Regions from separate parts of the Saccharopolyspora tripterygii genome, predicted to be linked through region 2. Evidence: riboswitches for the same ligand, from Rfam matches in the RefSeq annotation. Region 2 holds a riboswitch; the other holds the start of a gene.
What was found. Region 2 has a riboswitch for thiamine pyrophosphate ahead of thiO (glycine oxidase ThiO). Riboswitches for the same ligand answer to the same signal wherever they lie in the genome.
Positions count from the first base shown of each region.

Region 1: another riboswitch for thiamine pyrophosphate. It lies ahead of thiD (bifunctional hydroxymethylpyrimidine kinase/phosphomethylpyrimidine kinase); the one in region 2 lies ahead of thiO (glycine oxidase ThiO).

Region 1 is NZ_BAAGZP010000048.1:7,396-17,732, forward strand. Features, by position in the region: gene ACYVF3_RS30995 (hypothetical protein) at 1-174, shown strand, start outside; tRNA gene ACYVF3_RS31000 (tRNA-His) at 234-306, opposite strand; gene orn (oligoribonuclease) at 428-1,069, opposite strand; gene ACYVF3_RS31010 (AMP-binding protein) at 1,143-2,711, opposite strand; gene ACYVF3_RS31015 (hypothetical protein) at 2,966-3,133, opposite strand; gene ACYVF3_RS31020 (hypothetical protein) at 3,397-4,134, opposite strand; TPP riboswitch at 4,390-4,481, shown strand; gene thiD (bifunctional hydroxymethylpyrimidine kinase/phosphomethylpyrimidine kinase) at 4,469-5,266, shown strand; gene tenA (thiaminase II) at 5,391-6,101, shown strand; gene ACYVF3_RS31035 (hypothetical protein) at 6,324-6,581, shown strand; gene ACYVF3_RS31040 (polysaccharide pyruvyl transferase family protein) at 6,572-7,690, opposite strand; gene ACYVF3_RS31045 (hypothetical protein) at 7,791-8,198, opposite strand; gene ACYVF3_RS31050 (hypothetical protein) at 8,220-9,170, opposite strand; gene ACYVF3_RS31055 (GNAT family N-acetyltransferase) at 9,471-10,337, shown strand, end outside.
Region 2 is NZ_BAAGZP010000014.1:122,524-132,860, forward strand. Features, by position in the region: gene dapA (4-hydroxy-tetrahydrodipicolinate synthase) at 1-757, shown strand, start outside; gene ACYVF3_RS11610 (N-acetylglucosamine kinase) at 772-1,713, opposite strand; gene ACYVF3_RS11615 (amidohydrolase family protein) at 1,913-2,755, shown strand; gene ACYVF3_RS11620 (SIS domain-containing protein) at 2,867-3,907, opposite strand; gene ACYVF3_RS11625 (GntR family transcriptional regulator) at 4,180-4,935, shown strand; gene ACYVF3_RS11630 (hypothetical protein) at 5,096-5,908, shown strand; gene ACYVF3_RS11635 (S1 family peptidase) at 6,076-7,200, shown strand; gene thiE (thiamine phosphate synthase) at 7,290-7,961, opposite strand; TPP riboswitch at 8,273-8,380, shown strand; gene thiO (glycine oxidase ThiO) at 8,372-9,490, shown strand; gene thiS (sulfur carrier protein ThiS) at 9,487-9,687, shown strand; gene thiG (thiazole synthase) at 9,690-10,337, shown strand, end outside.

The DNA.
Region 1 (10,337 bases), on a different contig from region 2:
GGGACCGGGGAGCTGATCGCGGCCTCTCCGAACAGCGCGGTGGCGCGGTGGGCGGTCGACGATCGGGCCCTGCTGGATATCGCGTGCCGATTCGCCGGCCGGGAACGCGCGGTCTCGGAGTGGAGCGAGGTGACCGATCTCGCCCCGCCGGACGACCTGCGCTGCCACCGCTAGAACGAAAGAACTCCGGCCGACCACCATGTCTGGCGATCGGCCGGAGTTCTTCTCGGCAGGGTGAGTGACGGGATTCGAACCCGCGGCCCCTGGGACCACAACCCAGTGCTCTACCAGCTGAGCTACACCCACCTCGGCTGCTCGGACCGGTCTCTCGGACCCCTTCCGGAGCAACGGAAACCATCTTAACGTGTGCTCGCCACGGGATCGTCACCGGCTCCGGTTTTGGCGTCCGAGCAGCTCAGCAGCGGTCTCAGGACTGCTCGCGGGCCTTGGTGGTCCCGCTGACGCCCTCAGCGTCGCTGAGCAGTTCGGCCGCGACCGACTGCGCCTGCTCGCTGCTCGGCCCGGGGTGCGGGACGAACGCCGTGCGCCGGTAGTAGGCCAGCTCGCGGATGGACTCGCGGATGTCGGCCAGCGCGCGGTGAGCGAGGCCCTTCTCGGGCTGCGCGTAGTAGATCCGCGGGTACCAGCGGCGGCAGAGCTCCTTGACGGAAGAGACATCGACCATCCGGTAGTGCAGGTGCGCGTCGAGCTCCGGCATGTCGCGGGCGATGAAACCGCGGTCGGTGGCGATGGAGTTGCCCGCCAGCGGCGCGGACCGGGCGTCGGGGACGTACTGCCGGATGAACTCCAGGACCTGCTGCTCGGCCTGGGCGAGGGTCACCGTGGACGCGCGGACCTCCTCGGTGAGCCCGGAGCGGTCGTGCATGTCGCGCACGACCTCGGGCATGCCCGCGAGGACCTCGTCGTCGGCGTGGATGACGATGTCCACGCCTTCGCCGAGGATGTTCAGGTCGGCATCGGTGACCAGGGCGGCGATCTCGATCAACGCGTCCTTGCCGAGCTCCAGCCCGGTCATTTCGCAGTCGATCCACACTAGACGGTCATTCACTCGACGCAGCCTAACTCCCGCGACCGCGTGATCGCGGGAAGAGTGTCGTGATCGTTGGACGGGGCGACGCCGATCAGCCGTCGAGGTGCGTGCGCAGCTCAGCGGGGACGACCTTGCCGGTGGCGTTGCGCGGGAGCTCGTCGAGGAAGATCACGTCGCGCGGGATGGCGAACTTCGACACCCGGCCGCGAACGTGGTCGCGGACCTGGTCGGCGTCCAGGGAGCCCTTCTCGCGGGCCACGACGAACGCGGCCAGGCGCTGGCCGAAGTCGGTGTCCTCCACCCCGATGACCGCGGCCTCCGCGACGCCGGTGAGCCCGGCGATGACGTCCTCGGTCTCCTTGGGGTAGATGTTCTCCCCGCCGGAGATGATCATGTCGTCCTCGCGGCCCGCGATGAACAGCCGGCCGGAGCGGTCGAAGCGCCCCAGGTCGCCGGTGGACATCAGGCCGTCGCGGCTCTCGCGGCTGTTGCCGTTGGTGTAGCCGTCGAACAGCATGTCGTTGCCCGCGAAGATGCGGCCGGTCTCGCCCCGCCGCACGGCGTCGCCGTTGTCGTCGAGGATGCGCACGACCGTGCCGCGCGGCGGCCGGCCGGCCGAGGACGGCGCGGCGCGCAGGTCCGCGGGCGTGGCGATGCTGACCCAGGAGACCTCGGTGGAGCCGTAGAGGTTGTGCAGCACCGGGCCGAAGGCGCGCTGGAACGTGGTGGCCAGGTCGCCGGGCAGCGCGGAGCCGCTGGCGGCCACGATGCGCAGCGACGAGGTGTCGAAGCTCTCGCGCTCCTCGGCGGGCAGTTCGAGCATCCGCTGGAGCATCACGGGCACACCGAACATCGCGCCGACCCGGTGCCGCTGCACGGTCCGCAGCGCGTCGACGGCGTCGAACTTGCGGCGGAGCACCAGGGTCGCGCCGAGGACGGCGGAGAGCTGGAACCCGGCGATGCCCCAGGTGTGGAACAGGGGAGCGCTGAGCAGGACGCGCTCACCGGCGCGCAGCGGGATCCGGGAGAACACCGCGGCGGCGGGGTTCAGGCTCGGCGGGTCGGGACGGCGCGCGCCCTTGGGCGTGCCGGTGGTGCCCGAGGTGAGCACGATCAGCCGCGAGTGCCGCTTCGGCCGGGCCAGGCGCTTGCCCTCGCCGGTGGCGATGAGGTGGTCGAGCGTGTCGTGCTCGGTGAGGCCGTCGACCCAGCCGAGGACCACGTCGAGGTCGCCTGGCAGGTCCGCGAGGTGTCCGGTGAACTCCTCGTCGAGGACCAGCAGGCTGATGTCCTGCTCGGCGAGGACGTCGGCGAGCTGGCGGGTGCTGAGCCCGACGTTGAGCAGCACCACGTCGACGCCGAGCTTGGCCGCGGCGACGATGACCTCGACGGGTCCGTGGTGGTTGCGGGTGAGCACGCCGATCCGGGTCTTGCCGGGCACGCGGTCGCGCAGCGCACCGGCGAGGCGTGTGGTGCGGGTGGCGAGTTCGGCGTAGCTGAGCGCGCCGCGCTCGTCGATCACGGCGGGGCGATCGGGGTGGCGCGCGGCCCCGACGGCGAACCCGAGCGGCAGGGTGATGCCCCACCGGCGGTAGGCCAGCGCGATGCGCGCCAGCTTGTCCGGCCGCATGGGTCGGACGACGCCCTGTTTGACCAGCACGAACAAGGTGTGCAGAGCCGGTGCGGCATGGTTCGCTAGAAAACTGGACAATCGCCGCAATGCGCTCACTCGTCACCCCTCGTCCGTTAAACCTACTCAAGAGTAGATTGTGCCGTGAGTCGTCCTCGCGGCCAAGTCCTCTTCGTCGAGTATCCAGATCTCACGCCTGGTGAGCCCGGCCTCGCCGAGGGTGACGGGGGTGTGCGGCACGGCGAGCGAGGGGGAGCCGAATCCCGCCGCGCCGACCCCGGGTTCTACTCGGCCGCGCTGACGACCGCGTCGCGCAAGGCCGCGCGCAAGCGGCCGACCTCCAGCGGCGAGAGCACCGCCGTTTCGCCGGGTGGCGACACGATCACGACCCGGCCGTGGTTGACGAACACCGACATGTCTCGTCGCCGTCCGGCGACGTCGCGGCAACTCACGTGCCACTCCTGGTGGGGCCCCACAGTCCCAGCCTCCCTGTACCGATCCGCTTGGTGCGGTGACGGCGCGCAGCGCGCGCTTCTGGTGGGGGGGACGCGCCAGCCCGGTGGATGTGACGGCACTTCGTCGAAACGGTGGGGACGTGCGCGTGATCACACCTGGGTTCGCGGTCGCCGGACATGACTCAGGGGCGACCCCCACTACGGGAATCGCCCCTGCGCGAGCGTTGTTAGCCGGTACCACTCGTCCGGCCCAGAAGCGGTCAGACCGGGCGCACCTTGAGCCCCGCGGGCTCGGCGGAGAGCACGACAGCGCCCTCGAAGTCGGCGATCGGCAGCTCGTCGCGCACCAGGCGGTGCGGCGCGTCGGACGCCTCGACCCGGATCCGGCCGGTGCTGACCGACTGCTCGGCCAGGTCCTGCCCGCCGAACTGCACGCTGAGCCGGCCCTCCGACACCGTGGCCGTGAGCCAGCCGCCGTCGATGACCTGCTCGGTCTCGTCGAAGGCCACGGTCAGGCGGCCCTCGGCCGGGTTGCCGCCGCGCACCGCGATGTGCGAGAGCGCGACGTCCCGCTTGCCCGACTCCTCGCCGGCCAGCGCGATGACGTCCCTGCTGACCTCCTCGCCCGGCTCGGTGCCGGGCTTGGGCGTGAGCACGGGGGCGCGCAGCTGCGCGGCCAGCCGGTAGGGCTGCCACGAACCGGCGCCGATCAGGTTGACCACCGCGCTGACCGCCACGTCGGTCAGCAGTCGGTCGCTCCCCGGGGCGGGGGTGACCTCGATCGCGGGCACATCGCGCTGGGAGAGCAGATCTCGCAGCGCCTTGGCGCGCTGACGGCTGTTGCGGTCGAATCCGCGGGTGATCGCCACCGTCCCCGAACCGGCCGCGACGGCGGCCTCGGTCAGGTCCGCTAGCGGCGCCCAGATCTGCGCCGGGTCCTGTGCGGGACGCTGCCGGCGAGAGCGGGCGAAGCCTGGGGCATCGGTCGTGGTTTCCATCGCCCTCCACTTTAGTCCGCGAGGAAGGGTTACCTCGCCTTCCGGTGGGTGCTTTCACGGTGTGAAATCGATCGCCGCGGCACTGCTCCACAAGGGTGACTCGTGGCTCCGACCGGCCTACCCGGAGCAGCATTCGTCGCAATCATCGCGGCTCCGCGGAGCCTCGGGGTCAGGATGACCGATCCGGCCTCGTCGAGCGAGCGCGGCGTCGGGGAGGAGCGCGCGAGGGGGCTTGCCTTCTGTTGTTAGGTTGGTGCCAGTGACGCGGGGTGCCCGGCAGGGCTGAGAACACACCCGTCGAACCTGACCTAGCTCGTACTAGCGGAGGGACGTCATGGCTCCCAACGTGCTGACCATCGCGGGCACCGATCCCAGCGGTGGCGCAGGAATCCAGGCCGATCTCAAGGCATTCTCCGCCAACGGCGCCTACGGCATGTCGGTGATCACCGCGCTGGTCGCGCAGACCACGACCGGGGTGAGCCGGGTGCAGGAGGTGCCACCGGACTTCGTCACCGACCAGCTGGTGACTTTGTTCGACGACGTCCGGGTGGACGCGGTCAAGATCGGGATGCTGGCCAACGCCGAGGTGATCCGCGCCGTCGCCGCCGTGCTGGAGCGCTACTCGCCGCAGCACGTGGTGCTCGACCCGGTGATGGTCGCCAAGAGCGGGGACCGGCTGCTCGCGCCGGAGGCCGTCGGCGCGCTGCGCGACGAGCTGCTGCCGAGGGTCGACCTGATCACGCCCAACCTGCCGGAGGCCGCGGACCTGCTCGGGGAGGCCGAGATCGGCAGTCCGGACGAGATGCCCGCGCAGGCGGAGCGGCTGGCCGCGCTCGGCGCCAAGCAGGTGCTGCTCAAGGGCGGGCACCTGCGCGGGGAGTCCAGCGTCGACCTGCTGCACGGCGACGGGCTCGCGGAGTTCCTCAGCAGCGAGCGCGTGGACACCACCAACGACCACGGCACCGGGTGCACGCTCTCGGCCGCGATCGCCGCGCTGCGCCCGCAGCGGGCCGGCTGGCTGGAAGCGGTCGGCGAGGCCAAGCGGTACCTGACCGAGGCCCTGCGCGCCTCGCAACGCCTGGACGTCGGTCACGGGCACGGTCCCGTGCACCACTTCCACCAGTGGTGGTGAGCGGCCGAGGGCGGTTTTGGTCCGAACCGCCCGGGTTCCACGTCCGTTTTGCCCGGACGGTTCGGACCAAAACTGTCCCCTGCGCGCCATTGCACCCGAAATCCCGACGCCACGAGGAGTCGTCATGAGCACGTTGCCCGCTCCGCCCGCCGACGGGTTCTGCGCCGAGGCGTGGGAACGCACCGCCGACCTGCAGCAGGCGATCGTCGACCACCCGTTCAACAAGGCGCTCGCCGACGGCGGCCTGGAACGAGACGTCTTCGCCTTCTACATCGTCCAGGACGCCCGCTACCTGGTCGGGTTCGCCCAGGCGCTGTCGGCCGCGGCGACCCGCGCCGATGATCCCGCCGACGCGGCGTTCCTGGCCGGGTCCGCGCAGGGCGCGCTGGTCGAGGAGCGCCGGCTGCACGCCGGGTACGTCGAGGAGTTCGGCCTGACCGACGAGGAGATCGACGGCGTCGACACTTCGCCGACCTGCCTGGCCTACACGTCCTACCTGCGTTCCTGCGCGCTCATCGAGTCGTACCCGGTGCTGCTGGCGGCGATCCTGCCCTGCTTCTGGGTCTACCAGTACGTCGGAAGCAAGATCCTCGACGCGACCGGCGACATCGAGGGGCATCCCTACAAGGCGTGGATCACGACCTATGCCGACGACGAGTTCGCCGAGGCCGTGCTGGCCGCTCGCGAGCTCACCGACAAGATCGCGGCGCGCTCCGACGCCGCGACTCGTGAGCAGATGTTCGCCGCGTTCAGCCGGGCGACCGAGTACGAGTGGCTCTTCTGGAACAGCGCGTGGGTCAAGGAAACCTGGCCGACCGCGAAATTCCTTGCCTGACAACGGTTTCACGTATCAGGGAAGTCGATGGCGGCTCGCGGGAAATGGCGAGCCGTCATCCGTTCCGCAGTACCCGAACAGGTGATCTCGATTGTGATGCGCGACACAAAGTCGCGGTGTTAACGAAGTGGCTCGCACAGCGACATGCTGAGCGAGGCCCCTGCCTGAGCAGGGCGCTTCAACCAGCGGGTATTCCGCGAGCGTGGATGGAGTTCCGGGACTGTGAGCACTTCTCTTCTGATCGTTTTCATCGGCATGTCGGTCCCGATCCTGGCCGCCGCGCCGTTCTACATCGCTGACCGCCGTCGCGACGTTCTGGAAGCCGCCCGCGGTGCGGAACTGCGTCCCGGAGTCGAGGCGCCCCAGATCTGGCCCGCGGCGGAGCCGGAGGCCGAGATCCCCCGCGCCCGCACCGCGGAGGAGGCCAACGCGCTCGCCGACACCGTGCGCATCAAGCGGTCCCGGGTCGCTCAGCCGTAGATGGACTTCGCCAGCGCCGCCTTGCGCTGCTGCAGCTCGCGCAGCGCGGCGGTGCTGAAGCCGCCGCCCGACGGACTCGCCGGAACCCGCAACCCCTCGCTCAGCTCCCAGCCCGAACCCCGTTCGATCAACGACCGGTGCTTGTTGGTGTAGTACCCGGAGTTGATCGACACCGCGACGCCGCTCGCGCCCGCGGCCGCGGCCAGCAGGTGCAGGTGGAACCTCGTCGACAACCAGCGCTGGCCGGGCCGGGCGGGCAGTCCCTCGCGCAGGATCTCGTCGAAGGCGTGGAAGCGGGCACCCGGCAGGTCGTGCTCGACCAGCGAGAAGACCTCCCGGTCGGCGCGCGGTATCCCCTCCACGAACGCCACCTGCTCCGGCTTGACCTGCCACGCGCGCAGCGTGTCCAGCAGGAATCCCGCCAAGGCGGGCACGGACTCGTCCAGCAGGTCCGACTGCATGCAGATCATGACGTCGCGGATGTCGTCATCGTCGGTGCGGAACAACCCGGACTCGACTCCGAAGAACATGTCGTCGCCGGTGACGGTCGGGTTCACCAGCGCCGACGCCGACGACTCGTCGCGCACGTCGACGACCTCGAACTGCTCGGTGAGGCTGCGCAGCAGCGCCCCGGCGCCCTCGGCGACCGGGGAGAGTCCCTGCCCGGTCATCACGGCCCGGCCGCCAGAGCGGTGCGCCGCCGCCGCGGCCGCCGCGAGCAGACCGATGTGGCGCGGCCAGATGCCGTTGATGAAGCCGCCGCCGATCACGTGGAACAGGTCCATCTGGGCGGCCAGCTCGATGCCCGCGACCCAGCGCGGGGCGAGCCCGGGGTTGTGGATCGCGTGCTGCGCGAACGCCGCGACCGCCCACGGTTCGGTCTCAGGGGCTTCCCAGCACAGCCGCCAGAACGTGTCGGTGAACTTGACGTTCGGGTGCAGGTGGGAGAGCAGCACCGAGCTGGGACCGGGGTTGGGGGAGTCCAACCAGATCTCGCTGTGGGGGGCCACCTTCGCCAGGTGCTTGAGCCAGGCCGCGGCGATCAGCTCGTCGCCGTAGTTCGGGTTGCCGGTGGTGGCGACGAGGTAGATCCGGGGCGGATTCTTCACCTGGGAGGCTCCAGCCGTAGGTTGCTAGGTTCGCTCCCGAACCTAGCAACCGGCAAATCGCCCCGGCCACAGTCGCACCGCACCCGGCGTTCGACCGGCGTCAGCCGGCCTTTTCGATCTCCGCGCGAATGCGCTCCAGGCGACGCTTGGAGCGGTTGAACTTGGCCTTGAAGCGGGTGTCGAAGATGTCGGTCGGCAGTTCGGGCATCTCCATCGGCGCCGGCTCGCGAGGCGCCGATGCGACCGCCTTGATCTTCACCGGTTGCGTCGCCTCGCCGTCGCCTCCGCGGTCGGACTTCTCCTCGTCGCCGGCCTCGGCCTTCGGAGCGGTGTCCTTCGAGGTGGTGTCCTCGGACTCGGCGGCAGGGGCCGAGGCGGCGCCCAGCGCGTGCCTGCCGTGAGGGGTAGTGGACTGCGATTCGGCCGCCTTGCGATTGGCGCGGTTGAGCAGCGGCCAGAACACCAGCGTGGCCACCGCGAGACCGCACACGAACATCAGCACCAGCATTTCCACCCGACGCCTCCCTGATCAGTTGTGCCGCGCGCTCGGAGCCTTCGCGCCGTTGGTCGTGTGCTGCGACTCGATCGGAATCGTGTAGGTCTGCACGTCGTCGCGCTGCTCGGGCAGCGTGACCTCCTGCAGCCGGTGCGCCTCGGGTTCCACCGGCCCGTCGGTCTCGGCGGTGTCCGCGCTGCTCGACCCGGCCGGGTCGATCTTGGCGCGCAGGGCCGCGGTCGACCCGTCGAGCGTCCGCTTGGCGTCGTCCATCGCGGAGAGCACCGAGGTCCGCAGCTCCTCCAGGCGGAACCGCTCGAGGCGGATCTCCTCCAGCGCTTCCAGCCTCAGCTGCTCGGACTCGGCGTCCCACTGGCCGCACTGCTTGCGGGTCTCCGAGATCAGCGCGTCGGATTCCTCCTGGGCGTTGGCGACGACGCGCTTGTACTCGTTGCGGATCTCCTGGCGCAGGCGGTACTCGCGGCTGCGCTGCTCGCTGATCTTCTGCTCGTGCTCGCGCTGCAGCTTGGCGCGCCGGTTCTCGACGTCGGTGACCAGCTCGCTGCACTGGTCGCGGAGCTCGGACGCGGCTTGCTCGGCCTCGCTGATCAGCGCGCGGGCCTCGGTCTCCGCCGTGCCGCGGATGATCTCGGCCTGCCGCTTGGACTGATCGCGCAGGGTCTGGACCTCGTCCTCGGCGATGGCGAGCATGTTCTGCACTCGCTGCGAGGCCGCGGGGAGCCCGGTGTCGGAGGATTCGATGCTCTTGAGCCGCTGTTCGGTCTGGTCGAGGCTCCGGCGGGTGTCGTCGCAGAGCTTGCGGAGGTCGTTGTTGAGCCGGACCGCTTCGTTTCGGTCGATGGTGACCATGCGCAGCTGGTCTTCCAGGACCTCGATGTGGTCGACGACCTGGTTGCGGCTGAACCCGCGGACCTGGATGTCGAAACCCGGCCGGAGCGGTACGACTGCGTCGGCGTCATCCATGGGTGATCTCCTCTCCGGACGGTAGGCCCATTCGATGAATCGGAGAGTAGGGCGGATATTCAGGCAACGCCCAGTGAGACACAACGGTCGTCACCGGATCAGGTGTTGATCAATCGTGTTGTCTTGCTGACACGTCCGAGGATGTTGACACGGATCTGTCCACAGTGCACGGCGCCGGGGGATGGTCGATTCGTCCGGTCGGACCGATCGATCCCGATCTCCGGGTGATGGCCTGTCGATCGACAGGATGATTAGGTTAGGCTCCGCTTACAAAAAGATGTCCTCGGAGGGGAGCACGGCGTGTCTCACGGAGCCGACCTGGTCGGACGGCAGCACCAACGGGCCTCGGTGCTGTTGCGGCGTTGGCTGGCGGAGACCCACACGTCGGTCGCCGAAGGTCCGCTTCGGTTGACCATCGCATCCTTGTCGCTGCACGTCGATGTCGTCTACGACTCACCGACGGGAGCGCACGGGTTCGGTTCGATCAGCGTGCTCGACGAGGCCGGGCGGACGCTGGTCTCGGCGGACCCGGCGCTGCTGGCGGCGGCCTGCTCGGCCGACGCGCGGGCGCGCTCGCGGGCCGAGGCACCGATCAACGCACCGGAGTCGGGGACGTTGGTCGACTGGCTGCTCGACGCGCTGCCGCGTCGCGAGGTCGACCCGCTGCCGCTGCCGGAGGACCTGGTGACCGTCGGCCGCTCGCTGTCCAACGCCGCCGAGGCGCAGCGCTGGCTGACCAGGCACATCGAGGAGCGGTTGCTCCCCGAGATCCTCGAGTTCGACGGCAAGGACCGCGGCCGCCTCACCGCCCGGCTGCTCAGCAGGGGCGTGCTGGTGGTCGTCGGTCTGCTGGGCAGGCGCGGCGTGGTGCACGAGGAGTACCTGCTCGCGGACCTGGCGAAGCGGCTCGGCGCGATCGCCGAGCAGCACCCGCAGGCCGCGGATCTGATCGACCACTGGCTCAACTCCCCGACGCTGACCGATCTCGCGGCGCTCAACGGCTCGCAGCTGCGCTACCGGGACGAGACGGGTGCGGTCCGGGTCCAGCCGGTTCCGTTCGAGGTCGCCAACCCGCTGCGCACCGAGGTGCCCGCGGAGGTGCCCGGGGTTCCGCTGCCGGAGCTCGGCGACGGCTGGGTGCTGCGACCGGTGGCGATCAGCGGTGAG
Region 2 (10,337 bases):
CCGGCACCTGCTGGCCAACGGCTCCGACGGAGTCGTGGTGTGCGGCACCACCGGCGAAGCGCCGACGCTGTCGGACGCCGAGCACCTGCGCCTGGTCGAGCTGGCCGTCGGCGAGCGGCCCGAAGGCGTCACGGTGATCGCCTCGACCGGCTCCAACAACACGGCGCACGCCTGCTGGATGACCGAGCGCGCCACGGAGATCGGCGCCGACGGCATCCTGTCGGTGACCCCGTACTACAACAAGCCGAACCGGCGCGGCCTCATCCGGCACTTCACCGAGATCGGCAAGGCCACCGACAAGCCGGTGGTCCTCTACAACGTCCCGTCCCGGATCGGCCTGTCGCTCGATCACGACCTGCTCGCCGAGCTCGGCCAGATCGACAACCTGGACTACGTCAAGCAGGCCGACAACGACGCCTTGGCGCAGGTCGACGGGCTCGGCCTCTACGCGGGCAACGACGACGGCTTCGCCCAGGCCCTCGACCTCGGCGCCCTCGGCGGCATCCTCGTGGCCAGCCACCTGGTCGGCCCGCGGATGAAGGAGATGGTCACCGATCCGGCCCGCCGCGCCGAGATCGACGCGAGCCTGAAGCCGCTGTACTCGGCCCTGGGCGTCACCACCAACCCCGTCCCGGTCAAGGCCGCGCTGGGACTCCTCGGCCGCGACGTCGGAACCACCCGGCTCCCGCTCGTCGAACCCGACGAGCGGGAACTCCAGGTCATCCGCCAAGGACTCGCCGACGTCGGCCTGCTCTGAACTCCGGGTGAGGGTCAGGGCAGGAGCGTCTTGTGCAGGGCGGCGGGGTCCTGGGCGAGGGGGAGGGCCGCCAGCCATGCGGCCGCTGCCGCTCCCGGGCCCGCGGTGCGCGGTTCCGGCCACGAGCGGGCTTCGAGCTCGGCCCTGATGGCCTGGCCGATGCGGTTGTCCGGGGCGAGGAGACCGCCCGCTAGGACGACCGGCGAGTGCTGGTCCGGCCGGGCGATCGCGGCGGTGTCGGCGAGCAGCACCGCGGCGCGGTGCACGATGTCCTCGGCAGCGTCGTCCTCGGCGCTGGTGACCAGGGGTGCGAGCTCGGCGAGGCGGATCGGTTCGCCCGAGTTGGCCGCGGCGATCAGCGCCTTGCGCTCCGGGCGGACGCCGAGGTGCTCGCAGACGGCCTCGGCCAGGCCCTCCACGAGGCCACCGCGCTCCAGCGCGCGCAGGGTCGCGCGCACGGCCTCGCGACCCAGCCAGTAGGCCGAACCCTCGTCGCCCAGCAGCCAGCCCCAGCCGCCGATGGTGGCGGCGGTGCGGTGGTCCTCGATGCGCTCGGAGACCGCGCCGGTCCCGGCGATGAGCACCGTGCCCCTCGGTTCGGGCGTGCCTGCCGCGAAGGCGACGACGCCGTCGCTGACCGGGGTGGTCTCGCAGCCCAGGCCGAGCCGGGCCCACTCGCCGCGGAAGAACTCGACGAACGCGGGGTCGGCCATCTTGCTCACCCCGGCCATGCCCAGCACGCACCCGCGCACCGCGGTCGGATCGTGGCCGCCGAGCGCCGTCCTGGCGGCGGCGGCCATCTGCGCGACGGCGTCGGCCGCCGGGTGCGAGTTCGGATTGCCCCCTGCTGCCTCGCCGGTCCCCAGCACCCGGCCGGTCAGATCGCTGACCAGGGCGCGGCTGCTGGTCCCACCGACGTCCAGTCCGAGGACGAGGGCCGTGTCATCACCGTGCATGGGCTCTTTGTACTCTCGCGCGGCGGAATCGGCGGTCGCTACGACGAGAAGTGGTCAAGTCGAGGCCTGGTCTCGACCGCAGCGAGCCGCTATACATCGAGTCGTCGTTTCATCGGTCGGGGAGAAGTGAAGCAATGGGCGACGCCCGTACGAGCGCCTGCCGCGTTCAGTCTGATGTGGACATCCGCGGAGGCGCTCGATGACCGTGGACACCCACCATCACCTGTGGGACCTCGACGTCCGCGACCAGCCCTGGATGACCGGCCCGGAGATGGATCCGCTGCGGCGCGACTTCCGGCCGTCCGACCTGCAGGCGGCGATCCGGGGTACCTCGGTGGACGCGACCGTGCTGGTGCAGACGGTCGCCGATCCGGACGAGACCCCGGAGATGCTGGTGCTGGCGGAGACCGTCGACCGAGTGGCAGCGGTCATCGGCTGGGTGGATCTCACCGCCAGGGACACCCGCGAGCAGATCGGCCGGCTGCACACCCATCCCTCGGGCGGCTGGCTGCGCGGAATCCGGCACCAGGTCGAGGACGAGCCGGATCCGGACTGGCTGGTCCGCCCCGAGGTGCTGGCCGGGCTCGGTGCCGTGGAGGACGCCGGGTTGCTCTACGAGCTGCTGATCCGCCCGCACCAGTTGCCCGCCGCGATCAAGGCGGTCGGGCAGTACCCGCAGCTGACGTTCGTGCTCGACCACTGCGCGAAACCGCCGGTGAGCTCCGGTGAGCTCGAACCGTGGGCGAGCCGGATCCGCGCGCTCGCGGCGCACCCGAACGTGGTCTGCAAGCTGTCGGGCCTGGTCACCCAGGACGAGTGGGCGGCGCAGCCGGACCCGTCGCGGCTGCGCGCCTGCGTGGACGTGGTCCTGGAGTCCTTCGGCCCGAGCCGGGTGATGTTCGGCTCCGACTGGCCGGTCTGCCTGCTCGCCGCCTCCTACCCGGAGGTTCTCGGCGTGGCCAAGGACCTCACCGCCGGCCTCAGCGACTCCGAGCGGACAGCGATCTTCGACACGACCGCCCGCGAGATCTACAACCTCTAGTTGTACTGACTTGAGAGGTTAGGTACGCGGTTGGGAGGTTGGGGAAGTTTTCATGAAAACTTCCCCCACCCACCCCCGAGGACCCGGCCGGGACGCCCACCCCTCCAGACGTCAGGTGGTGCGGGTGACCTTCTGCAGGCCGCGCGGGTTGTCGGGGTCGATCCCCCTGGCCAGGGCCAGGCCGAGGGCCAGCTGCTGGGCGGGCAGGATCTCCAGGATCGGAGCGACCTCCTCGGCGGATTCGGGCACCGGGATCCGGTGCGCGGCCGGGGTCTTCGACGCGGCGGAACCGATCGCGCAGATGTCGGCACCGCGACGGTTCACCGCCTCGACGACCTCGCGGGTCGACTCGCCGCCCAGCCCGGCGCTGCACAGCGCGAGCACGGCGGTCTCGGCGTCGATGGCCGCGACCGGGCCGTGCAGCAGGTCGGCCCCGCTGTAGGAGCGGGCCGACAGGTAGCTGGTCTCGGCGAGCTTCAGCGCGGTCTCGTGCGCGGTGGCCAGCGAGTACCCGCGACCGGTGGTGACCATCCGCCCGGCGAAGCGGTACCTCTGCACCGCCTCCTCCACCGGGTCGGTCGCGTCGGTGAGCGCGGTGGCCGCGAGGTCCGGCAGGACTCGTGCCTGCTCCGCCGTCCCGCCGCGAACGGCATCGATGAGCAGGTACAACGCCAGCAAGGTCGCGCTGTAGGTCTTGGTGGCCGCGACGGCCTGCTCCTGGCCCGCGCGGATGTTGAGCGAGTGCTCGGCGGCCGAGGCCAGCGGGGAGTCGGTGGTGTTGGTGACCGCGACGGTGAGCGCTCCGCGCGCCCGGCCCGACTCGGTGACCGCGAGCAGGTCCGGCGAACCGCCGCTCTGGCTGACCGTGAGCATCAGGACGTCGGTGAGGTCGGGCTGCGCTCCGTACAGGGTCGTCGTGGACGGCGAGGTCAGGCCGACCGGGAGTTGCAGGAGAACTTCGATCAGGTACTTGGCGTACAGCGCGGCGTGATCGCTGGAGCCGCGCGCCGCCAGCAGGGCGAATCGCGGGCGCCGTTCGGCGATGACCGCCGCGACCTCGGCGAACTGCTCTCGGGCTGCCAGCAGATCCGCGAAGATCGCCGGCTGCTGCTCGATCTCTGCCTTCATGTGCGTGCCGGGGTTGGCGGACATCTCGGGCCCATCCCTTCCATAAGGTCCAGACCAATTCTACTCGGTTCGGAACCGGGAAGCACCTCCGGTTCGTCCGATGGTCGGCTTCCCGGCGACCGCCGGGGCGTCACGGATCGTGGTGAGCGACACTCATTGTCAACAGGAATCGGCGTTAGTGTGCTCGCACACCAAAGTCTGAATTGATCAGTGCGCACGACCTGCCGGAGACGCGTTCCGCGCGGCCGCGCTGTCGGGCATGCTCGGTGGTCAGGCTGCGGCGGGTAGGAGGAACGATGCTCGACACGACCGTGTCCGGCGGGGCGGATTCGCAGGGGCGCGCGCCGCGGGAACCGAAGTACTGGGGGCTCAAGCAGCACCTCCTCGACCTGCTGCGATCGATGCCGCCCGGTTCGCCGATCCCGACCGAGCGGTCGCTGGCCTCCGAGTTCGACGTCTCGCGCACCACCGTCCGCCAGGCGCTGGCCGAGCTGACCGTCGAGGGGCGGTTGCTCCGCGTGCAGGGCAAGGGCACCTTCGCCGCCAAGCCCAAGGTCGCCCAGCGGCTCCAGCTGTCCTCCTACACCGAGGACATGCGGGCCCAGGGCAGGCAGCCCACCTCCCGGCTGCTGGAGGTCGTCGAGGAGGCCGCCGACGAGGAGCTCGCGGTGCTGCTGGGCACCAAGGCCGGTTCCGCCGTGCTGCGCCTGCGCCGGCTGCGGCTGGCCGACGCCGAGCCGATGGCCATAGAGACCACCCACCTGCCGCTCGCCCGGTTCCGCGGCCTGACCGCGCAGCTGGAGTCCGGTGGTTCGCTGTACCAGGTGCTGCGGGAGAGCTTCGACGTCGAGCTCGGCCACGCCGAGGAGACCATCGAGACCGCGCTGGCCAGCCCGGAGGAGGCCGAGCTCCTCGGCTCCGACGTCGGGTTGCCGATGCTGCTGCTGTCCCGGCACTCCTTCGACACCGAGGGCCGTCCCGTCGAATGGGTCCGCTCGATCTACCGCGGAGATCGCTACAAGTTCGTCGCCAGGCTCAATCCGCCCGCTTGATTCGCGACATGACGGTGCGCAGTCGCCTTTTCGCGCAGTGACACCGATTTTCGTTACACGTCGTGGGAGTCCTCACGAAAACGGGTGCCGCGGAGAAAACCGGCCCGGCACGCGCGTTGGCAGTGGGAGATGAGCGACTCCTATTGCGTGTGTGAGGGAAATGGCAAGGGGCGGCGCGGATTCGGCTGAAGATCAGCCGGAGAAGCAGAGCGAGAAGAAGACCCAGGTCTCACCGGCCCAGGTCGGTGGCGCGGCGCTGGCGTCGGTCACCGCCGCGTTCCTGGGTTCGCGGCTGGGCGTCGCCGGGACCGTGGTGGGTGCTGCTCTGACCAGCGTGATCATCACCGTCGGCGGCGCGCTCTACCAGCGGTCGATCGAGAAGACCAAGGAGAAGGCCGTGGTCGCCGCGGCCAGGGCGTCGGTGCTGCGGCAGCGCCGCATCCCGCCGGGGCACGCCCGGACCGAGGCGGCGACGCGGAAGCTCCAGGTCAGCGGTTTGCAATGGCCCGGCGGCGAAGCCGTCGAGGAGCCGGCGACCGAGCTCGTCCAGCGGGAGGCCCGGACCGTGCTCTCACCGCCGGTGCCGCGCCGCAGGTGGGGTCGCTGGACCTTGGTCGGCGCGACCTGCTCGGCGGTGTTCGCGGTGAGCATGCTGCTGGTGACCGGCTTCGAGGGCGTCACCGGACGCCCGCTCTCGGGCGGTGACGACGGGACGACGCTCGGTCAGGTCTTCAGGCCGGCGCCGCAGGCTCCGATCGAGACCGAACCTGCCGAGCCCACGGTCGGCGAACCGGCCCCGACCAGCGAGAAGTCCACGACGGAACCTTCCGCTCCGCCGACAAGCAGCGAGCAGGCCCGGCCCAGCGAGCAGTCGCCCAGCCCGTCGCCGAGCGAAACCGGTTCGCCCGCAACGCCATCCTCGACCGCGCAGCTGACTCCCGAGTCGACGGTCCCGGGACCACTTCCCGGATAAATGCGAAAAACGGTGAAATGATCGGGAATCGAGCTAATGATCAACGACTGTTCGGAGTTGTTTTGCGCACATTGCGCTAAAAGCTGGATGTGATTTCCCTGAGAAGATCTGATACTGGACCGGCGACGGGGCCTTGAGAGATCAGGTCACTACAAGGGAGACACGAGATGAAAAGCAGACTCGCGGCTCGCATTGCCGGGACCGTTCTGGTCACCGCGGGAACGGTTGCCGCACTGACCATGCCGGCCACCGCCACCGCGCCCACCGCCGCTCCGGTGGCGGGGACGCTGCTCGAGGCGATGCAGCGCGACCTCGGCCTCACCGAGGTGCAGGCCCTCGACCGGCTCAAGCTCGAATCCGCGGCGCAGCGCACTGAGAGCACGTTGCGCGACGCGTTAGCGGACTCCTTCGGCGGTGCCTACTTCGACTCCGCGACCGGCAAGCTCGTGGTCGGCGTGACTGACGCCGCCCGCTCCGAGCAGGTCCGCGCGGCCGGTGCCGAGGTCCGCCAGGTGGCCTTCAGCGTCAAGCAGCTCAACGGCGTCGTCGACGGTCTCAACGCAGGCAAGGCGCAGGCCCCGAAGAGCGTCACCGGCTGGTACGCCAGCGGCAAGCAGAACGCCGTCGTCGTCACCGTCAAGCCGGGTGCCGCCGCCGAGGCCGCGCAGTTCGCGCAGGCCGCGGGCGCTCCGGCCGACGCGGTCAAGGTCGTCGAGTCGCAGGAGCAGCCCCGGACCCTGATGGACGTGGTCGGCGGCAACGCCTACTACATCGGTAGCGGCGCTCGCTGCTCCGTCGGTTTCGCCGTGGATGGTGGGTTCGTCTCCGCCGGCCACTGCGGTGGTTCCGGCGACACCACCACCGAGCCCAGCGGCACCTTCGAGGGCTCGTCCTTCCCGGGTGACGACTACTCCTACATCTCGACCGGCGACGACGACACCCCGGTGGGCGCCGTCAACGACTACAGCGGTGGCACGGTCGGTGTCGCCGGTTCGTCCGAGGCCTCCGAGGGCGCGTCGATCTGCCGCTCCGGTTCGACCACCGGCTGGCACTGCGGCACGGTCGAGGCCAAGAACCAGTCCGTGCAGTACGAGCAGGGCACCGTCGAGGGCCTGACCCGCACCGACGTCTGCGCCGAGCCGGGCGACTCCGGTGGCTCGTTCATCGCGGGCGACCAGGCCCAGGGTATGACCTCGGGCGGTTCGGGCGACTGCACCAGCGGTGGCACGACCTACTTCCAGCCCGTCGGTGAAGCGCTGTCGGCCTACGGGGTCTCGCTGGTCACCCAGTGATCCTCGGTGGCGGTTCCCAGCGGGAGCGCCACCTCACGCAGCACGACGACCCCCGGGATCATCGGTCCCGGGGGTCGTCGGCGTCGTGCTCAGGGAAGTCGCGCGCGCAGGTCGCGGGCTGCCGCCGCGGGGTCCTCGGCCTCGGTGATCGCGCGGACCACCACGATGCGCTCCGCACCCGCCTCGACGGCCTCGCCGAGGTTGTCGGCACCGATGCCGCCGATGGCGAACCACGGACGTCCGTGCCCCCCGTGCTCGGCGGTGCGCCGGACCAGGTCGATGCCTGCGGCGGGACGCCCGGGCTTGGTCGGCGTCGTCCACACCGGGCCCGTGCAGAAGTAGTCCACACCGCGCTCGGTCGCGCCGGCGTGGGCCTGGGCGGCGTCGTGCGTGGACCGGCCGATCACCACGTCGTCGCCCACCACGCGGCGGGCGACGTCGACGGGCAGGTCGTCCTGGCCCAGGTGCAGCACGTCGGCCTCGGCGGCCATCGCGATGTCCGCGCGGTCGTTGACCGCGAGCAGCGCGCCGTGCCGCACGCACGCCTCGGCCAGCACCTCCAGCGCGGCCAGCTCCTGCCGGGCCTCCAGCGGAGAGCCGTGCGGGTCCTTGTCGCGGAGCTGGATGATGTCGACACCGCCGCTGAGCGCGGCGTCGGCGAAGTCCGCGAGATCACCTCGCTCGCTTCGGGCGTCGGTGCAGAGGTACAACTTCGCGTCGGCGAGGCGTGCGCGGATGCCGAAGCCGTCCAATCCAGGCATGCCTCCCAGCCTAAGGGGTTCTTGCAGACTCACTTTGCTTGGCGGTGCGGGTGGCGGAACCTCACACGCCGCCTGGGCTCCGGGCGCCACGACTGATGTATGCCAATACACGGCGTCGTGTCGTCCTCGCCCAGACGACGTGTGAGAACCCGCGGCGGTGCCGGCTGAGTCCCACACCTGAGGCAACGGCTCCGCCGCTTTCTGAAACGACTCCTAAGGCCTGTTTCGCGGTCGCTTCCCCGGCGGTGCCGGGCGGCAGGTCGTGGCCGACCAGCTGCTGACGTCGTGATCTGCGGACGGGTACGGTGGAGCGTGGTGAGCACGGGAGCCCGGCGGGCCGGGCTGAGAGGGAGCGCAGGGCTCCGACCGTCGAACCTGATCCGGGTCATGCCGGCGCAGGGAGCGTGGAATTGTCTGAGAATCGAACCGATCACGTCGCCGTCGTGGGCGGCGGAGTCGTCGGCCTGTCGGTGGCCTGGCGGGCCGCTGCCGCCGGGAACCGGGTGAGCCTGGTCGACCCGGCGCCGGCCTCCGGTGCCTCGCACGTCGCGGGCGGGATGCTGGCGCCTCTCGCCGAGGCGTGGCCCGGCGAGGAGGAGCTGCTCGAACTCGGCTCGACGTCGTTGAACCGCTGGCCGGAGTTCGCCGACCGGCTCGGTCGCGCCTCGGGCCTGCCGTCCGGTCTGCGCACCGAGGGCACGCTGATGATCGGCATCGACGGGGCCGACCGCGCGGAGCTCGACACCGTCGCCGGCTACCTCGCCGGCCTGGGCCGCAGCGTCACCAAGCTCACGAGCCGCGAGCTGCGCAAGCGGGAACCGTCGCTGGGGCCCGCGGTGCGCGGCGGGCTGGAGGTGCCCGGCGATCTCGCGGTGGACAACAGGCTCGCGCTGGCCGCGCTGCTGGCTGCCGCCGAGGCGGCGGGCGTCGAATTCGTGCGGGAACGCGCGGAACGGGTCCGGCCCGGCGTCGTGGAGCTCACCGAGTCCACTGTGGAGTGCGATGTCGCGGTGATCTCCGCAGGCGCGCACTCGGCGTCGCTGCACCCGGCGCTGACCGGGAAGATCCGCCCGGTCAAGGGCGAGATCCTGCGGCTGCGCCGACGAGCCACCGCGTTACCGCCGCCGACCCGCACCGTGCGCGGACCCGTGCACGGCCGGCCCTGCTACCTGGTGCCGCGCGACGACGGGGGAGTGGTGCTCGGCGCCACCCAGCACGAGGTCGGCTTCGACACCGAGGTCACCGCGGGCGGCGTCCGCGACCTGCTCGCCGACGCCGAGACCGTGATGCCGGGGATCGCCGAGTACGCGCTCGTCGAGGCCACCGCGGGCCTGCGCCCGAGCACGACCGACAACCTGCCGGTGATCGGCTGGCTGGAGCCCGGGGTGCTCGCCGCGACCGGTCACCACCGCGGTGGTTTCCTGCTCACCCCGGTGACGGTCGACGCCGTGCTGGCGCTGCTGCGCGGCGAAGAACCGGAACCGCTCATCAAGGCCACCGATCCGAGCCGCTTGGGAGGAATGCAGTGAACGTCGTGATCAACGGCAACGCGCGGGACGTCGGTCCCGACGCCACGCTCGCGTCGGTGCTGGACGACTTCGGCGTGCCGGAACGAGGCGTGGCCGCGGCGGTCGACGGCGCGGTGGTGCCGCGCGCGTCCTGGCCCAGCACGGTGCTGCACGCCGGCGCCGCCATCGAGATCCTCACCGCAGTGCAAGGAGGGTGACCGTGGACGACCCATTGGTGATCGCAGGTCGGGAGTTCGGTTCGCGCCTGATCACCGGGACCGGCGGGGCCAACAACCTCGCGGTCCTGGAGCGCGCGCTGATCGCCTCCGGCACCGAGCTGACCACCGTCGCGATGCGAAGGGCCGATGCCGGCGGCGGCACCGGCGTGCTCGACCTGCTGCGCAAGCTCGGCATCGAGGCGTTGCCCAACACCGCGGGCTGCCGCACAGCGGCCGAGGCCGTGCTCACCGCCCAGCTCGCCCGCGAGGCCCTGGGCACGAACTGGGTCAAGCTGGAGGTGGTGGCCGACGAGGACACCCTGCTGCCCGATCCGGTCGAGCTCCTCGACGCCGCGGAGCAGCTGGTGGACCAGGGCTTCGTGGTCCTCGCCTACACCAACGACGACCCGGTGCTGGCGCTGAAGCTGGAGGAGGTCGGGTGCGCCGCCGTCATGCCGCTGGGCTCGCCCATCGGCACCGGCCTGGGCATCCGCAACCCGCACAACATCGAGATGATCGTCTCCCGCGCCCAGGTCCCGATCGTCCTCGACGCGGGCATCGGCACGGCCTCCGACGCCGCCCTGGCGATGGAGCTCGGCTGCTCGGCGGTCCTCCTGGCCACCGCGGTCACCCGCGCCCAGGACCCGGAG